Regions from separate parts of the Paraburkholderia sp. GAS199 genome, predicted to be linked through region 4. Evidence: predicted binding sites of a transcription regulator. Region 4 holds the regulator's gene; each other region holds the start of a gene.
What was found. The regulator HrcA, encoded in region 4, represses chaperone genes, less so after heat shock. The targets are predictions, from matches to a motif close to TTAGCACTCNNNNNNNNNGAGTGCTAA.
Positions count from the first base shown of each region.

Region 1: a site for HrcA is predicted at 1,165-1,191, ahead of P3T18_RS00605 (co-chaperone GroES). Genes of this name have one in related genera too.
Region 2: a site for HrcA is predicted at 2,321-2,347, ahead of groES (co-chaperone GroES). Genes of this name have one in related genera too.
Region 3: a site for HrcA is predicted at 2,136-2,162, ahead of rpoH (RNA polymerase sigma factor RpoH). Genes of this name have one in related genera too.

Region 1 is NZ_JBNDMM010000001.1:147,640-152,023, forward strand. Features, by position in the region: gene P3T18_RS00600 (acyl-CoA dehydrogenase family protein) at 1-924, opposite strand, end outside; gene P3T18_RS00605 (co-chaperone GroES) at 1,215-1,505, shown strand; gene groL (chaperonin GroEL) at 1,524-3,164, shown strand; gene P3T18_RS00615 (porin) at 3,606-4,384, shown strand, end outside.
Region 2 is NZ_JBNDMM010000002.1:312,495-316,878, reverse strand. Features, by position in the region: gene P3T18_RS07540 (glycosyltransferase family 4 protein) at 1-969, shown strand, start outside; gene P3T18_RS07535 (FkbM family methyltransferase) at 1,118-2,035, shown strand; gene groES (co-chaperone GroES) at 2,420-2,710, shown strand; gene groL (chaperonin GroEL) at 2,765-4,384, shown strand, end outside.
Region 3 is NZ_JBNDMM010000002.1:630,908-635,291, reverse strand. Features, by position in the region: gene P3T18_RS08900 (cytochrome ubiquinol oxidase subunit I) at 1-527, opposite strand, end outside; gene cydP (cytochrome oxidase putative small subunit CydP) at 517-777, opposite strand; gene rpoH (RNA polymerase sigma factor RpoH) at 1,139-2,074, opposite strand; gene P3T18_RS08885 (acyloxyacyl hydrolase) at 2,437-3,000, shown strand; gene P3T18_RS08880 (nuclear transport factor 2 family protein) at 3,044-3,427, shown strand; gene ybiB (DNA-binding protein YbiB) at 3,469-4,384, opposite strand, start outside.
Region 4 is NZ_JBNDMM010000002.1:449,737-454,120, forward strand. Features, by position in the region: gene P3T18_RS08095 (hypothetical protein) at 1-84, shown strand, start outside; gene P3T18_RS08100 (RNA-binding S4 domain-containing protein) at 327-734, opposite strand; gene hemH (ferrochelatase) at 743-1,849, opposite strand; gene hrcA (heat-inducible transcriptional repressor HrcA) at 1,999-3,018, opposite strand; gene P3T18_RS08115 (NAD kinase) at 3,223-4,125, shown strand; gene recN (DNA repair protein RecN) at 4,207-4,384, shown strand, end outside.

The DNA.
Region 1 (4,384 bases), on a different contig from region 4:
GCGGTCGAGCGTGCGCGCGTTGGTCGCGACTAGCGCGTCGATCGACAGGCTGTGCGCTGCCAGATCGCCCACCACCTGCTGCACGAAGCCGTCCTCCCGCGCGGAGGGTGCCGGGCTATGCAGCACCGGACGGCCAAATTGCGTCACGTAGCGGCGAGCATCAGCGACGATGTTGCGCACGATACCTGCCGCCACGGTCACCAGATGCAACTGGCGCACTGCGCTGCCATGCCGGCCAGCGAGCGTCGTGTAGCCGCGAGTCGCAACCTCATCGGAAAGCACCTGCACGTTATCGAGCACGAGACTGCCGCTCGCCGTCATGCGCTGCCCCATGCCGTCCCAGTCGTCGACGACCTGCAAGCCTTCACGCGAGACCGGAATCACGATCGACACTTTCTGGTCGCTTTCGTCCTGCACGTTAATGCGTGCATAGTCCGCAAATGCGGTCCCAGTCGAATAATACTTTTTGCCCGTTACACGAAAATGTTCGCCGTCGCGAACGAGCTTCGTCACGATTTCTCCAGGCCTTGCCGTGCCCAGTTCTGTCGAGGCTCCCCCGAAGATCGCTCCTTGCCGGATGCGCTCGATCTGTGTGTCGTTGAATGCGGACTGCGGCGACAGCAGCAATTGCTCGGTCTGGTCGAAGTGAATCCGCAATGCGTGCGCGACATTCGATTCATGCGCAGCCAGCGTGGCGATCACTTGAAAAAGGTCCTCCAGCGATCCGCCCAGGCCGCCCCACTCCACGGGAAAACGAAGCACACCCAGACCGGATTCGCGAAATGCGCGGAAACCGTCGAATGGCAACTCGCGCCGCAACTCACGCTGCGCGGCGTCTTCGCCAATCGCCTGCGCAAGTGCCGGCAACCCGGCGAGTATTGCGTCGAGCGTCGCGCGCGCCTTGGTGCTCTCTGAGACCTGCATGCCTTGATTCCTCGTATAAGCGCTCGGATCGGGCTCGACCCGGCTAATTGCGTTGGCTAATCGATGCAGCGCTTCGCACGGACATGCCGAAGGGACGGGTCAGTATAGGGACGCGGCTCTCCGCACAAAACCAGCAAATCGAGCTATGAATATGCGTGATTGTGAAATGCGAATTGCGGATAAGAATCGATGAATCCGTTATTGGAGCAACGGTCGGCGCATTCCTATACTCGATCCCGGTCAGCACTCACCAACGACGAGTGCCAGAAATTAACCGTGGAAATGGAACCATGAGCCTACGTCCCCTGCATGACCGCCTGATCGTCAAACGTCTCGACCAGGAAACCAAAACCGTCTCGGGCATCGTCATTCCGGAAAGCGCCGCAGAGAAACCCGATCAGGGCGAAGTGATCGCCATCGGGCCAGGCAAACGCGATAGCGACGGCAAGCGCATCGAACCCGATCTGAAAGTCGGTGAACGCGTGTTGTTCGGCAAATACGCCGGGCAGTCGGTCAAAGTCGACGGCAATGAGTTGCTCGTGTTGCGCGAAGAAGATGTCGTCGCAGTCGTCACTCAATAACGAACGGAGCGTCTAACCATGGCATCAAAAGAAATCATTTTCAGCGACGTCGCCCGCTCGAAGCTAGTCGAAGGCGTCAACATCCTCGCCAACGCGGTCAAGGTCACACTGGGCCCGAAAGGCCGCAACGTGGTGCTCGAACGCAGCTTCGGCGCGCCGATCGTTACCAAGGACGGTGTGTCGGTTGCGAAGGAAATCGAATTGCCGGATCGCGTGCAAAACATCGGGGCGCAGCTCGTCAAAGAAGTCGCGTCACGCACCAGCGATGCCGCGGGCGACGGCACCACCACGGCGACCGTGCTTGCCCAAGCCATCGTGCGCGAAGGCCAGAAATACGTGGCGGCAGGCCTCAACCCGCTGGATCTGAAACGCGGCATCGACAAGGCGGTGATCGCCGCAATTGGAGAGCTGAAGAAGATCAGCAGACCGACCACCACCAGCAAGGAAATCGCCCAGGTCGCAACGATTTCGGCCAACGGCGAAGAGTCGATCGGTCAGCGTATCGCGGAAGCGATCGACCGCGTCGGCAAGGAAGGCGTTATCACTGTCGAAGACGGCAAGTCGCTTGACGACGAGCTCGACGTAGTGGAAGGTCTGCAATTCGACCGTGGCTACCTGTCGCCGTATTTCATCAACGATCAGGACAAGCAGGTTGCGGTACTCGATAACCCGTTTGTGCTGTTGCATGACAAGAAAGTGTCGAACATTCGCGATCTGCTGCCGGTCCTCGAACAGGTCGCCAAAGCCGGCCGCCCACTGCTCATCATCGCAGAAGACGTGGAAGGCGAAGCGCTAGCCACGCTGGTCGTGAACAACATTCGCGGCATTCTGAAGACAGTGGCGGTGAAGGCGCCCGGCTTCGGCGATCGTCGCAAGGCGCTACTGGAAGATATCGCGATCCTGACCGGCGGTCAGGTCATCGCCGAAGAAACCGGCCTGTCGCTCGATAAAGCGACGCTTGCCGAATTGGGCCAGGCCAAGCGCATCGAAGTCGGCAAGGAAAACACCACCGTGATCGACGGTGCGGGTGACAGCAAGAACATCGAAGCGCGCGTCAAGCAGATCCGCGTGCAGATCGAGGAAGCGACTTCCGACTACGACCGGGAGAAGCTGCAGGAACGCGTGGCCAAGCTGGCCGGCGGCGTGGCGGTCATCAAGGTAGGCGGCGCAACCGAAATCGAGGTCAAGGAAAAGAAAGACCGTGTCGACGACGCATTGCATGCCACGCGCGCAGCCGTCGAAGAAGGCATCGTGCCTGGCGGCGGAGTTGTGCTGATCCGCGTGAAGCAGTCAATCAGCGGCCTCAGGGGCGCGAACGCCGACCAGGACGCCGGTGTCAAGATCGTGCTGCGCGCGCTCGAGGAGCCGTTGCGCCAGATCGTCACGAATGCCGGCGAAGAAGCAAGCGTGGTCGTTGCAAAGGTCGCGGAAGGCGCGGGCAATTTCGGCTACAACGCACAGACCGGCGAATACGGCGATCTGGTCGAGTCGGGCGTGCTCGATCCGACCAAGGTCACCCGCACCGCACTCCAGAACGCGGCGTCGGTTGCAGGGCTGCTTCTAACCACCGACGCCACCGTTCACGAAGCACCGAAGGATACGCCGGCCGCAGGTCAGCCGGGCGGTCCCGGCGCTGGCGGCCCAGGGCTCGATTTTTAAACACTCTCCATCGCCGCCCGCATCAGGCGGTCAAAGTAGAAGCACGGGCTGGCTGTCACTTCCAGGGGCGCCGGTCCGCAATGTTTGCGCGTCAGCCGGCCAAAGTGCTCACGCGGCCTTCGACGCGTCGAAGTACCACGATACTTCCGTCCGAGGTCGCATTGCCATTACTCGGATTGCGCGATCCGCACGTCGTGAGTTGGGGTTTGGAGTCTGGAGTTTGAGAAGCGTCGTCATTGCGACAGCGCGTATTCATATAAGAACATGAAGAATCGTTGGACGATTTTTTTCCGGCACTCGGCAAAAATATCGACGTTGTTTCGATGATCCGGCCAGATTTTCCTGTCCAGTTCATACGCACGACAACTCCTGATCACTCGGGAACATAAAGTGTCGCTCGCTACTGCGCGATAAATTCGCACACCTACAAAGAAAACACAGATGAAATTGACAAAGACCTCGGTAGCCTTCCTTGCGCTGAACGCGATCGGTGGCGTTGCCCACGCCCAAAGCAGCGTAACGCTGTATGGCATCGTCGATACGGGATTGCTCTTTAACAACAACGTGAAAGGCTCGCACCTGTATGCATTTTCGCAAGGAACATCATCCCGCTGGGGACTCAAGGGAACGGAAGACCTGGGTGGTGGTCTGTCGGCCATATTCAACATCGAAAGCGGCTTTACTACCGGCACCGGTGCATTGAGCCAAGGTGGTCTTCTATTCGGCCGTAAGGCGTTCGTCGGCGTCAGCAGCACGAACTGGGGTACGTTGACCGCTGGGCGCCAGTACTCCGCCAGTAACGATCTGACTTCCATCTACGCATCCGGCGCGGACTGGGCAGCTTCGGGTCTCGGCTATGGCACGCGAGCAAGCGATGTCGATAACGTCGACACCTCGAATCGCGTCCAGAATTCGCTCAAATACGTCAGTCCGAAGTACCGCGGCCTGCAGGCAGGTGTGCTGTACAGCTTTGGCGGCCAGGCTGGAGACTTCTCGCGCAACTCGGTGGTGGATGCGGCGCTATCGTATTCGAACGGTCCGGTTAGCCTCGGCGCCGGCTATACGTTCGTCAAGGATCCGTATTACGCGACCTACGGTAATCAGGGAAATTCGTCGACGCCGACTTCTTCGGTTACCGGTGCGAACAACAACATCAACAACAGGATCTACGGCGGTTATGCGTCGGCGGGTTCGCAACAGATCATTGTTGCTGGTGGCTC
Region 2 (4,384 bases), 140 kb from region 4:
GTGCGCTGGCTGGTGGAATTGCGGCCGGACGTCGTGCAAACATGGATGTATCACGCCGATCTTTTCGGCGGCGTGGCTGCGCGCGTGGCGCAGTTCGTGACGGGGCGCGGCGCCGCGCGGACGCAGCCGTTTACGCTGGCGTGGGGCGTGCATCAAACGGAGTTTCCGTCGTCGAGTTCGGGCATGAAGCTCGCGTTCGTGGCGAAGGTTTGCGCGTGGTTGTCGTCGCGGCTGCCGGATGTCATCGTGTGCTGTGCCGAAGCGGCGCGTCGCTCGCATGTTGGCGGCGGATACGACGAAAAGCGCATGCACGTGATTTTCAACGGCTTCGATCTCGATCTCTTCAAGCCGCGTGCGCGCGACGACGATCCGCTGCGCACCGCACTCGGTCTGGATGCGGCGACGCCGGTGGTCGGCATCGTCGGTCGCTACGACCCGGCCAAGGACTACGAGAATTTTGTCGCGGCCGTGGCGAAAGCGTCGGCCATGCAGCCGGATTGCCGCTTCGTGATGATCGGCCGCGGGCTGGATGCCGCTAACGAAGAACTCGTCTCGATGATCGATCGCGCCGGCGTGACGGACGTCTGCCATCTGATGGGCGCGCGTAGCGATCTGCATCTGCTGGTGCCCGCGCTCGATCTGTTCTGTCTGTCGTCCCGAAGCGAGGGACTGCCGACGGTGGTGGGCGAGGCGATGGCCTGCGGCGTTCCCTGCGTTGCCACCGACGTAGGCGACACGGCGCTGCTGGTGGGCGACACGGGTTGCGTCGTGCCGCGCAGCAATCCGCAGGCGCTGGCCGAGGGCATCGCAAGTCTGCTCGCATTGAGCGCGGCCGATCGCGAGCGGCTCGGCGATCAGGCGCGCGCCCGGATGGAAGCACGTTTTTCGATCGAGCGCTGCTGGGCGGCGTACCGGCACGTGTATTCGGCGCCGAGAGGGCGGTTGGAGATGAAGGTGGATGCCGTCTGATTAAGCGCTCACTACGAGTGGTCACTGAGCCGCCGGGTGTTGTGATTCGATTTCGCGCGGCGGGTCGGTACGTTTCTAGAAAAATAGCGGGAAGCTGCTGGGGTGAAATAAGACGCCTTTGTGTTCATTCATGCACATTGAGGGAATTATGCGTAAAGATAGCCTCGGCGAATCGCCTGTATTTAAAATCAATTACGGCCGCCTGTTTTTTCTGCGGGAAATGGCGTTCTGGCTGGTCAATTTTCTGCTGCTCAGGCAGTCTAAAAAACATCTGGCGGATAAGCGGCAGCTGGTTGTTTTTTCGTTCGATCATATTGGTCGCGAAATCAATATCAGCGGAATATATGAAATCAAGGAGCTGGAAACGCTGTTTGCCTGGCTGTCGCAATACAAGAATATTTTCGATGGTATCGCCATCGATATAGGCGCGAATATCGGAAATCACAGTCTTTATTTTTCCGACTTCTACAGGAAGGTGCTGAGCTTCGAGCCGGCGTCGAGAACCTACAAGCTTCTGTCGATCAACGCCGATCTCACGGAGAACATCGCCTGCTACAACGTAGGCATCTCCAGCAGCAATCGGGATGCTTTGCTCCACGTCGATCACGAGAATCTGGGTGGTTCGTTCGTTTCCACGGAGCCGTCCGCGCACACTCAGGCTATCCGATTGCAGACTCTGGATTCCGTCGTGAACGGTGCCGAACCGATAAAGCTGATCAAGCTCGACGTGGAAGGGCACGAATACGACGCTTTACTAGGTTCCGAAAGCGTGATCAGAAAAAATTCGCCGGTCATCCTGTTCGAACAGCATTTGTCGGATTTTGTGGATGGCCAGTCGAAGGTGATCAATCTTGTCAGAAGCTTTGGTTATTCGAAATTCGCTTCGATTCAGAATTATCCTCGGGCACCGAATAATTCTGGATTTCTTTTCAGAACGTTGTTCGGTGTGTTGGGGCGCCTGATTTATGGCGAGTCGATGCAGGTTATTTTTAAAGATAATTTCGAACCGGGCTCGTATGCATTTATCGTCGCGATTCCGGATTGGGTCGAGGCAGGTGCCGCTTGAGGGGTCTTCGGCCGACGCGAGGCTGGCGATGTGGCAAAGTCGCGACTGTGAATCCTCCTTGCGGCGTTGATGCATGACTCGCCCGGTGCTGCCGCGCGGCGGTTGGCCAGTCGAGCGAAATGGATCGTTACGCCAAAAGTCTGTTCAAGAGTCGAATTAAATGCTCAACTAGCGGGGAACCACCTCCCTAGAGTTCGAATCCGACCCCGCAACGCTCGTAGTTCAGCGACTCATGGTATCCCCGGCAGCATCCCTTCTTGAATTTGTCACCACCCGTCCATATAATTAGCACTCGCTGCACGAGAGTGCTAACAACATCGCCGGTTGGCTCCGCCAGCCGGGTTTTCTCAGCGTTCTTCAGTCTCAATCAAGAGAGGAGTATGTATGAACCTTCGTCCTTTGCATGATCGCGTGATCGTCAAACGTCTGGATCAAGAAACCAAGACCGCGTCGGGCATCGTGATCCCCGAAGCCGCAGCAGAAAAGCCGGATCAAGGCGAAATTCTGGCAGTCGGCCCGGGCAAGCGCGACGACAAGGGTGCACAAATCGCACTCGACGTGAAGGTTGGTGACCGTGTTCTGTTCGGCAAGTACGCAGGCCAGACCGTCAAGGTCGACGGCAACGAACTGCTCGTGATGCGCGAAGAAGACATCATGGCCGTGGTGCAGAAGTAAGCGCAAGTCGCTACTTTTCCCGGTCATATTTCAAAGAATTCAAGGAGTTAGAAGATGGCAGCTAAAGACGTCGTATTCGGTGATTCCGCCCGTGCCAAGATGGTTGAAGGCGTGAACATCCTCGCGAACGCTGTGAAGGTCACGCTGGGCCCGAAGGGTCGCAACGTTGTCCTGGAACGCAGCTTCGGCGGCCCGACGGTCACTAAGGACGGTGTGTCGGTCGCGAAAGAGATCGAACTGAAAGACAAGCTCCAGAACATGGGCGCACAAATGGTCAAGGAAGTGGCTTCCAAGACCAGCGACAACGCAGGTGACGGCACCACGACCGCAACGGTTCTGGCTCAGTCGATCGTCCGCGAAGGCATGAAGTACGTTGCATCGGGCATGAACCCGATGGACCTGAAGCGCGGTATCGACAAGGCTGTGTTCGCAGCAATCGAAGAACTGCGCAAGATCAGCAAGCCGTGCACGACCAACAAGGAAATCGCTCAAGTCGGCGCGATCTCGGCGAACAGCGATTCGTCGATCGGCGACCGTATCGCTGAAGCGATGGACAAGGTCGGCAAGGAAGGCGTCATCACCGTCGAAGACGGCAAGTCGCTGCAAGACGAGCTGGACGTTGTCGAAGGTATGCAATTCGACCGCGGCTACCTGTCGCCGTACTTCATCAACAACCCGGACAAGCAAGTTGCCGTGTTGGACAACCCGTTCGTGCTGCTGCACGACAAGAAGGTGTCGAACATCCGTGATCTGCTGCCGGTACTGGAACAGGTCGCCAAGGCTGGCCGTCCGCTGCTGATCATCGCTGAAGACGTCGAAGGCGAAGCGCTGGCAACGCTGGTGGTGAACAACATCCGCGGCATCCTGAAGACTGTTGCCGTCAAGGCTCCGGGCTTCGGCGATCGTCGTAAGGCCATGCTGGAAGACATCGCGATCCTGACCGGCGGTCAAGTCATCGCTGAAGAAACCGGCCTGACGCTCGAAAAGGCAACGCTGGCTGAACTGGGTCAAGCGAAGCGCATCGAAGTGGGCAAGGAAAACACGACGATCATCGACGGCGCTGGCGAAGCTGCAAACATCGAAGCACGTGTGAAGCAGGTTCGCACGCAAATCGAAGAAGCTACGTCGGACTACGACCGTGAAAAGCTGCAAGAACGCGTTGCCAAGCTGGCAGGCGGCGTTGCAGTGATCAAGGTCGGTGCTGCGACCGAAGTCGAAATGAAGGAAAAGAAGGCACGTGTCGAAGACGCACTGCACGCAACGCGCGCAGCTGTGGAAGAAGGCATCGTTGCTGGCGGCGGCGTCGCACTGATCCGTGCACGTACGGCAATCGCTGGCCTGAAGGGCGCTAACGCCGATCAGGACGCAGGTATCAAGATCGTGCTGCGCGCGATGGAAGAGCCGCTGCGCCAGATCGTCACGAACGGTGGCGAAGAAGCCAGCGTCGTCGTGGCAGCAGTTGCTGCTGGTAAGGGCAACTACGGCTACAACGCGGCAACCGGCGAGTACGTCGACCTGGTCGACGCTGGTGTCGTGGACCCGACGAAGGTGACGCGCACGGCGCTGCAAAACGCAGCTTCGGTCGCTGGCCTGCTGTTGACCACCGACGCAGCTGTCTGCGAACTGCCGAAGGAAGATGCACCGATGCCTGGCGGCATGCCCGGCGGCATGGGC
Region 3 (4,384 bases), 180 kb from region 4:
ACCGAGAAGATGCTGTCGAGTTCCATGCGCATGGTCTGATAGTTGAACGTTGCGCCGACCGGATTGTTCATCCAGCCGTTGGCCACCAGAATCCACAGCGCCGACAGGTTCGAGCCCAGCGCGACCAGAAACGTCACGCCGACGTGCTGCACTTTCGAGAGCCGGTTCCAGCCGAAGAAAAACAGACCGACGAAGGTCGATTCGAGGAAAAACGCCATCAGGCCTTCGACGGCCAGCGGCACGCCGAAAATGTCGCCCACGTAATGCGAGTAGTACGACCAGTTGGTGCCGAACTGAAACTCCAGCGTGAGACCGGTGGTGACGCCCATCGCGAAGTTGATGCCGAACAGCTTGCCCCAGAACTGGGTCATGTCCTTGTAGACCTGCTTGCCAGTCATCACATAAACGGATTCCATGATGACCAGCAGCCACGACAGACCGAGCGTGAGCGGCACGAACAGAAAGTGATAGAGCGCCGTGACGGCGAACTGGAGGCGCGAGAGTTCTACGACTTCGCTAACGGGCATGTTGATCACCTTGGGACGGATGCGAAGCCGACGCGGATAGCAATGCCTGCGCGACCTGCTCAGGCGGGAGCGACATATGTTCCGCCTGCGGATGATTGAAAAATGCGTACTTGAGTGCCATCAGCAGTACGAACTTGATGGCGAGGACGATGGCGATATCCCGCGCCAAAGTCGGACCGCGCGCCCAGCGGGCGAGGCGCTTGCGCAGGCCTGGCCGGGGCGGGTTGTTGCGATTGAGGGCTAGGGTCATGATCGGTCGAAGGCAACTTCACGCCGGTAATTTCCGGCTGGCTCCGGGCCGCGTGAGCGGTCCGGCGAGTGCATCCCGATTTTAGGAGCGCAGCCCTGGCGCGCGTGATCCGGCCCTGCGGCATTGGGTCGCGAAGCTCGCTCCGTTTGGACAGTATTGCTACCGGCTTTGTGTTACGTCAAGAAAGGTGTTCCCGAGCGCGCGTGGTGAAGCGAGTTTCGGAGTCGGTATGTGGAGAGGCGCAAGTGCGCGGTTGCGGATGGGAGCGGGCAGAAAAAAGCCCCGCCTTCTTGCGAGGGCGGGGCTTGGCGAACTGTGCCTTGCACGACGATTGAATCGCCGCGCGGAGGCGAATTACGGCTTACGCATATTCGGCGAGTGCGCCGCGCATTTTCTTCATGGCGCTCGCTTCGATCTGGCGGATACGCTCGGCCGACACGCCGAATTCGTCGGCGAGTTCGTGCAGCGTGGAGCCACCCGAACCGTCGTCTTCCACCTTCAGCCAGCGAGCCTCGATGATGCGACGGCTGCGTGCGTCGAGTGCGTCCAGCGCGCTGGCGATGCCGTCGCTTTGCAGCTTGTCGCGCTGACGCGAAGCCAGCACGGCGGTCGGCTCGCTGTGCGAGTCGGCCAGATAGGCGATCGGCGCGTACGACTCCTCGCCGTCTTCGACCTGACCTTCGAGCGCGATATCGCCGCCCGACAGACGCGTTTCCATCTCAGCCACTTCTTCGCGCTTCACGTTCAGTTCCTGGGCGAGACCTTCGATCTCGTCAGGCGTGAACGCGCCCAGACCCTGCTTGTGGCTGCGCAGGTTGAAGAACAGCTTGCGCTGCGCCTTGGTGGTGGCGACCTTCACCATGCGCCAGTTGCGCAGGATGTATTCGTGGATCTCTGCCTTGATCCAGTGCATGGCGTACGAAACGAGACGTACGTTCTGCTCCGGGTCGAAGCGCTTCACGGCCTTCATGAGGCCGATATTGCCTTCCTGAATCAGGTCGGCGTGCGGCAGTCCATAGCCCAGATAGTTGCGCGCGATCGACACGACCAGCCGCAAGTGCGACAGGACGAGACGGCGCGCAGAGACGAGGTTGTCCTGCTCGCGAAATTCGGTGGCGAACTGGCGTTCTTCCGCCGGCGTCAGCATCGGAATCCGATTTACGGCCTGGATGTAGGCGTCGATATTGCCCAGTTGACCGGGCAGCAGCGAGGAATGCGAGAGCGCCAGTGCACCTGCCGAAGCGGCCTTAGCCGACGACGGGCTCAGAGTATTCGGAAGGGTCATTGCATGGCTCACGTGTAAAACTCCTTTGGAATCAAACAAAAGCTTGTTCAGAGAACGACTCCAGCGTTGGATGTTAGCACTCTGAATTACCGAGTGCTAATACTTAGAGGGCGTAGGGTCATCCAAGTTCCGCAAATTCCTATTGAAATTCAAATTCTGATAGCCATCTTACGCCTCTTGCGGCGTGCATGTTTGGACCGTAGAAATTACCTAACAACGGCCTTTCGATCTAACATGTGTTCGATTTTTTCTGAATCTGAAGTGACTAATTGCGAAAAAATAGATTTCTTCAGACGATCCAACATTTTGAGATTGTCTTTAGAATAGGGGCAACATTCAGAAGGTAATCAACGTTCGGCTAGCTCGGGTGTTCGATGAACAACAAAAAAAGCGTGTTGCGTGGTCTGGCTCTAAATGGGGTTTGCGCGGCTGTGCTGGCCTGCGCGTCCGGGTTGGCGGCGGCCGACCAGTTCGGCGTGCAATTTGCCGTCGGCACGGGCGATCACCACTTCAAGAAGTACGATCTCGGCTTTGTGTGGGATCCGAATCTGACGTGGTGGCAAATCGGCGACTGGCACTTCGCGCTGATCGGCGAAGCGCATGCGGCCTTATGGCACACCGATGAGGCCAACATTCACAAAAATATTGGCGAATTTGGCGTGACGCCGATCATCCGCTTCATCAAGGGCTCGGGCTCGATCCGGCCGTTCGTGGAAGCGGGGGCGGGCGTACGTCTGCTGACGAGTCCCACCGTCTCTTCTGACTACAATTATTCGACAGCGTTCCAGTTCACGCCGATGGCCGGCGTGGGCGTGCAGATCGGCAACCACCAGCAGTACCAGGTGGGCTACCGGTTCCAGCATATTTCCAACGGCGGTATCAAAGAGCCGAATCCTGGTATAAATTTCCACCAGCTATATTTGCAATATAACTTCTGACGACCGTGGCCACGTTCGGCTTACCGGTGCAAGGGGCTGAGCAATGGCGGCAAAGATAATCGAAGCGATTCGCGGACTCGAGCGAGAGCGCTTTCGGGCCATGGTCGACGGCGACGGACAGTCGCTCGACTCGTTGCTGGCCGAGAACGTGAGCTACGTGCACACGAACGGCAAGCGCGAGACGAAGCGGCAGTTCATCGATGGCATAACGGGCGGCCGCCGCCGCTATCGGCAGATCGAAGTGCAGTCGCAGGACGTGCTGCCGGTGGGAAGCGAAACGTGCGTCGTGACCGGCCGCGCGTTGATCGAGATGGAAGCAAACAACGGCGCGCTGCTGTTTCCTATCGCCTACACCGCCATTCACACTCAGGAAGACGGCCAGTGGCGGCTGATCGCGTGGCAGGCCACGCGCTGCGCGATCGAGTGAATCGGGCTGTGCCGCGCGTCGGTGCTCGAGACGCGCTCCGGTTAGACGGCCGTTTTCGCGACGTCCACGATCAATTCCACCTGCCGTTCGATCGCGCTCGGCACGGGCGCCTCGCCGCGCAAGACGGCGGCGATCCAGGCGGCGGTGGTGGGCGCGTCGCGCGCTTCCGGCAATTCGACCTCGGGCGCGTCCGGCGACGAGCGCTCGTGCGGCACGCGCGTCTCGCAGACGCCGTCGTGCAACCAGTCCACCTGTACCTGACGACGCGTGTCCGCCACGGCCTCGCCTTCGGTGCCGCGCGCCAGCAAGGCGCCGCCGGCGGCTGCGTCGGGATGCGTGTTGAATAGCTGGGTCAGGCTGTCGCGATACGGCGGGTGCGTGTAGTTCACGAGGCGCAGCCCGGCGGGCGCGAACGGTTGCAGGATCTTCACCAGCGTGTGCGTCGAGTTTCGTACGCCCATACGCCGACGCAGCGCCAGCAGACGCGCGAGCTTCGGCGCGAGCACTTCGATCGGTGCGAAGGCGAGGCGGCGCTCGGCGAGGCCGTCTTCGATGTCGGCGTGCGACTGCGCGTGCGGAATGTGCAGATGCTGGAAGATTTCCGCGCTCGTCACGCGGCCGGGGTCTTCCGTGACGCCGTGCACCAGCACCGGCACGCCTTCGCGCGCCAGCAGCAGGGCGAGCAGCGGCACCAGATTCGGCTGCTTGCGCGCGCCGTTGTAGGTCGGGATCGAGACGGGACGAAACTCGGCGTGCGGCAGGTGCAGCGGGTCGAACGACGCGTGCGCGCCGGCCAGCATGGCCGCGAGTTCGTCCGCGGTTTCGCCTTTCACGCGATAGGCAAGCAGCACCGCGCCGAGTTCGAGATCGTCCACACGGCCGTCGAGCATGGCCGTGTAGAGTTCGCGCGTGTCGTCGGCGGTCAGGGCGCGCGCGCCGTTCGGTCCACGACCGATT
Region 4 (4,384 bases):
GCGGAAATGCCCGGTTACAACCATTATCGAGTCGCAATCAGATTGAGATTGAGTGCGCCCGACAAGTGGCCTATGCTCCAATAAAGCATCGGAAAAGACACGTTAACCCTAATCTGACGTAAGCCTTTCCGATTCATTGCATTCGACCGATTAGCCCGTTTCCATCCAGCAGCTTCTTCCCAAGGGGAGTACCGTGAAACTGACCTTTGCAATATCGGTGGTCGCATTGGTACTGATCGCGGGTACCACGACCATCTGCATGTCCGGGGCCGTCAACGACCACACGACCGAATACGGCGGTGTGCACGCGACCATGGAACAACTGTTCAATCCCCACCTGAAAGTTTGTCGATAGTGCGCCGGTCGCGCTTGGTCGGCCTGCCGTGCAATGCGGCAGCCGGCTCGCGATACGTCTTGCGCCGCTCCTGCTCGACTTCCCGCTTCACACGGCTCTCCTCGGTTTCCGCATAAAGCGTCTGCGCAATGCTGGCGGGACCGCGCACGTCGCAGATGCCGAGCACTTCCACCTGCCACACGATCCGCTCGATCTCGATCTCCACCAGATCGCCGACGCGCACGTCCTTGGACGGCTTGACGCTCGCGCCGCCGATTCGCACATGACCCTTCTCGACCGCGTCCGCCGCGAGCGAGCGCGTCTTGAAGAAACGCGCCGCCCAGAGCCATTTGTCGATGCGCAGCTTCGCGCCCGGTTCGGTGGAAATCCTGTAATTCATCGGCCTGATCACATTCCTGAAGTGTGCGCCGGCGCATGGGCGGGCGCGTGTGCGGGCGTATGAGGCACCGGCATTGCCTGCACCGGCCAGCCCTGCAGATTTTGGGCGACGATCTCGCCGAGCGCCGCGATCCACGCCTGCGACGCGTTCAGGCAAGCAATGCGGTGAAACTCCTTGCCGCCCGCGTGCAGGAATTCGTCGCGCACTTCCATGCCGATTTCCTCGATCGTCTCCAGACAATCGGCGGTGAAACCCGGACAGAATACGTCGGCGCGTCGGACGCCGGCCGCGCCCAACTCCTTGAGCGTCGGCGCGGTGTAGGGCTGCAGCCATTCGGCCTTGCCGAAGCGCGACTGGAAAGTAATGCGGCATTCCACCGAAGTCAGTTCCAGCGCCTGCATGAGCAGCGCGCCGGTCTGCTGGCATTGCTCGTGGTACGGGTCGCCGAGATCCATGGTGCGCTTGGGCACGCCGTGAAAGCTCAGCACCAGTTTGTCGCCGGCGGCGAAATCGGGCCGGCCGTGCTGATGCCAGTATTGATGCACCTGAGCGGCCAGCGCGGCGATGTAGGCCGGATGGTCCGCGTACTGGCGCACCGTGCGAATTTCCGGCTGATTGCGCATGCGCTTGAGCGCGGAGAACGCGTCGTCGAAAGCGGTGGCCGTGGTGGACGACGAGTACTGCGGATACATGGGCACGAGCAGCACCCGCTCCGCGCCCGCCAGCTTCAGCTGATTAAGCATGGCGGGAATGCCGGGCGTGCCGTAGCGCATGGCGTAGTCGACCAGCACGGTGTAATCGTTCAGTTGCAGCAGATGCCGCAAGCCTTCCACCTGCTTCTCCGTATGGACGCGCAACGGCGAGCCCTCGGGCATCCACACCGCCGCGTACTTGCGCGCCGAGGAGCGGCCACGAAACGGCAAAATCAGCAGCCGCAGGATGACCTGCCAGATCAGGGCGGGAATTTCGACCACTCGCGGATCGGACAGAAACAGCGCAAGGTAGCGGCGAACCGCACGCGGCGTCGGCGCGTCGGGCGTGCCGAGGTTGATCAGCAGCACGGCCACCCGATGTGACGTGGCGTTCTGCGAGGGCCGCTCGAGATCGAAGCGCATAGGCAGCAGGAGTAACCGCTTTGGGCGGCAAGTCGGTTCAGGTGGAATTCATTATAGCGGCGCGTTTCCGCGCGACTACCTGGCCATTCGGCCAATTGGCAAGCCGCCCGCCGCCGAGCATCATGAACGTATGGATCGGCGGCGGCGAATTACTGCTGACTGAGCGTGAGCGAGAGCAGCCGCGCGGTGATGTCGACGATTGGGATCACGCGGTTGTAGGCCATGCGGGTCGGCCCGATCACGCCGAGCGTGCCGACGATCTTGCCGTTCACCTCGTACGGCGCCGTTACCACGCTCATTTCCTCGATCGGCACGAGATTCGACTCGCCGCCGATGAAAATCTGCACGCCCGCGGCGTGACTCGACACGTCGAGCAACTGAAGGAGACTGGTCTTTTGGTCGAACACATCGAACAGCTTGCGCAAACGCGCCATGTCCGAAGAAAGGTCGGCGACTTCGAGCAGGTTGCGCTCGCCCGAGATCAGCACGGTTTCGCCGGTATCGGCTTCGTCGGTGCTGGCGGTGACCGCGGCGTGCATGAGCGTGGTCATGTCGCCGCGCAATTCGTCGATTTCCTCGCGCAAACGGCGGCGGACCTCGTCGAACGAAAGGCCGGCAAAATGCGCGTTGATGTAATTGGACGCCTCTACCAGTTGCGACGGCGAAAAGTCGCGCTGGGTGGCCATGATGCGGTTCTGCACGTCGCCCTCGGGCGTGACGATGATCAGCAGAATGCGCTTGTCGGACAAACGCATGAACTCGATCTGCTTGAACACGTGGCTGCGCCGCGGCGTGAGCACCACGCCGGCGAATTGCGACAGACTGGAGAGCACGCTGGCCGCGGCGGCCACGATTTTCTGCGGTTCGCCTGCCTGCAGCGTAGTCTTGACCGTGCGCATGACGGCTTCTTCGTCGGCGGCGGACTCGACGGTGAGCATCGTGTCCACGAACAGGCGGTAGCCGCGCGGCGTGGGAATGCGCCCCGCCGACGTATGCGGACTGATGACGAGCCCCAGATCCTCGAGGTCGGACATCACGTTACGGATCGTGGCCGGGCTCAGCTCCAGGCCGGAATAGCGTGACAGCGTGCGCGAGCCGACCGGCTGACCTTCGGCGATGTAGCGCTCGATCAGCGTTTTGAGGAGGGTTTGTGCGCGAGGATCTAGCATGAGGGAAAATTTTAGCTCAATGACGCAACGACCGCGAGCGCCGACGACGCCCATGAACACCCCGATTCGCCACCATGCTTCGTGTCATCGAGGCTTCACCATTCTAACGATAATCGGGACATGCGCCGGCAGCCCCTGTCGGCCGGCCCTCAACCGGGTCTGTCTGCGGTTCTTTTCAGGCCCTACCTATGGTGTAATGCCGGCATGCAAGTGACCAGCCAGTTCAAGACCGTCGCGCTCGTCGGGCGCAACAATACGCCGGGCATCAGTGAGCCTCTGACCGCGCTCGCCTCGTGCATCGCGAAACGCGGTTTCGACGTCGTTTTCGAAGCCGATACCGCCGCCGAAATCGGCATCACCGACTACCCGGCGCTGCGCCCCGCCGAGATCGGCGCGCGCGCCGACGTCGCCGTGGTGCTGGGCGGCGACGGCACGATGCTCGGCATCGGCCGGCAGCTCGCGCCTTATCGCACGCCGCTGATCGGCATCAACCACGGCCGTCTCGGCTTCATCACCGACATCCCGATCTCCGACATGCGCGAGATCGTGCCGCAAATGCTATCGGGCAATTTCGAGCGTGAGGAGCGCGTGCTGCTCGAAGCGCGCATCATGCGCGACGGCACGCCGATCTATCACGCGCTGGCCTTCAACGACGTGGTGGTCAACCGCAGCGGCTTTTCGGGCATGGCGGAACTGCACGTCTCGGTGGACGGCCGCTTCATGTACAACCAGCGCTCGGACGGTCTGATCGTCGCCACGCCTACCGGCTCGACCGCTTACGCGTTGTCGTCGCAGGGGCCGATCCTGCATCCGCAATTGCAGGGCATCGTGCTGGTGCCGATCGCGCCGCACGCGTTGTCGAACCGGCCGATCGTTCTGCCGGACGACTCCAAGGTCAGCATCCAGATCGTCTCGGGACGCGAAGTGAACGTCAATTTCGACATGCAGTCGTTCACCTCGCTCGAACTCGGCGACACGATCGAAGTGCGACGCTCGCGTCATACGGTGCCGATGCTGCATCCGGTGGGCTACAGCTATTACGCCACGCTGCGCAAGAAGCTGCACTGGAACGAGTACCCCTCGCACGAAGAAGATCCCAAGCCCTAGCGGGTCCGAATCGCTGGACGCGACCGCGCCGCTGCCGAAACCGTACCGAACCCGTACCTTCACGCACATCAGACGACCTCCATGCTTCGCCATCTCTCGATACGCGACTTCGTCATCGTCGCCGCGCTCGATCTCGAATTCGACAGCGGCTTCACCGTGTTTTCAGGCGAAACCGGCGCCGGCAAGTCGATCCTGATCGACGCCCTCGCCCTTGCGCTCGGCGCCCGCGCGGACGCGAGCGTGGTGCGCACCGGAGAAA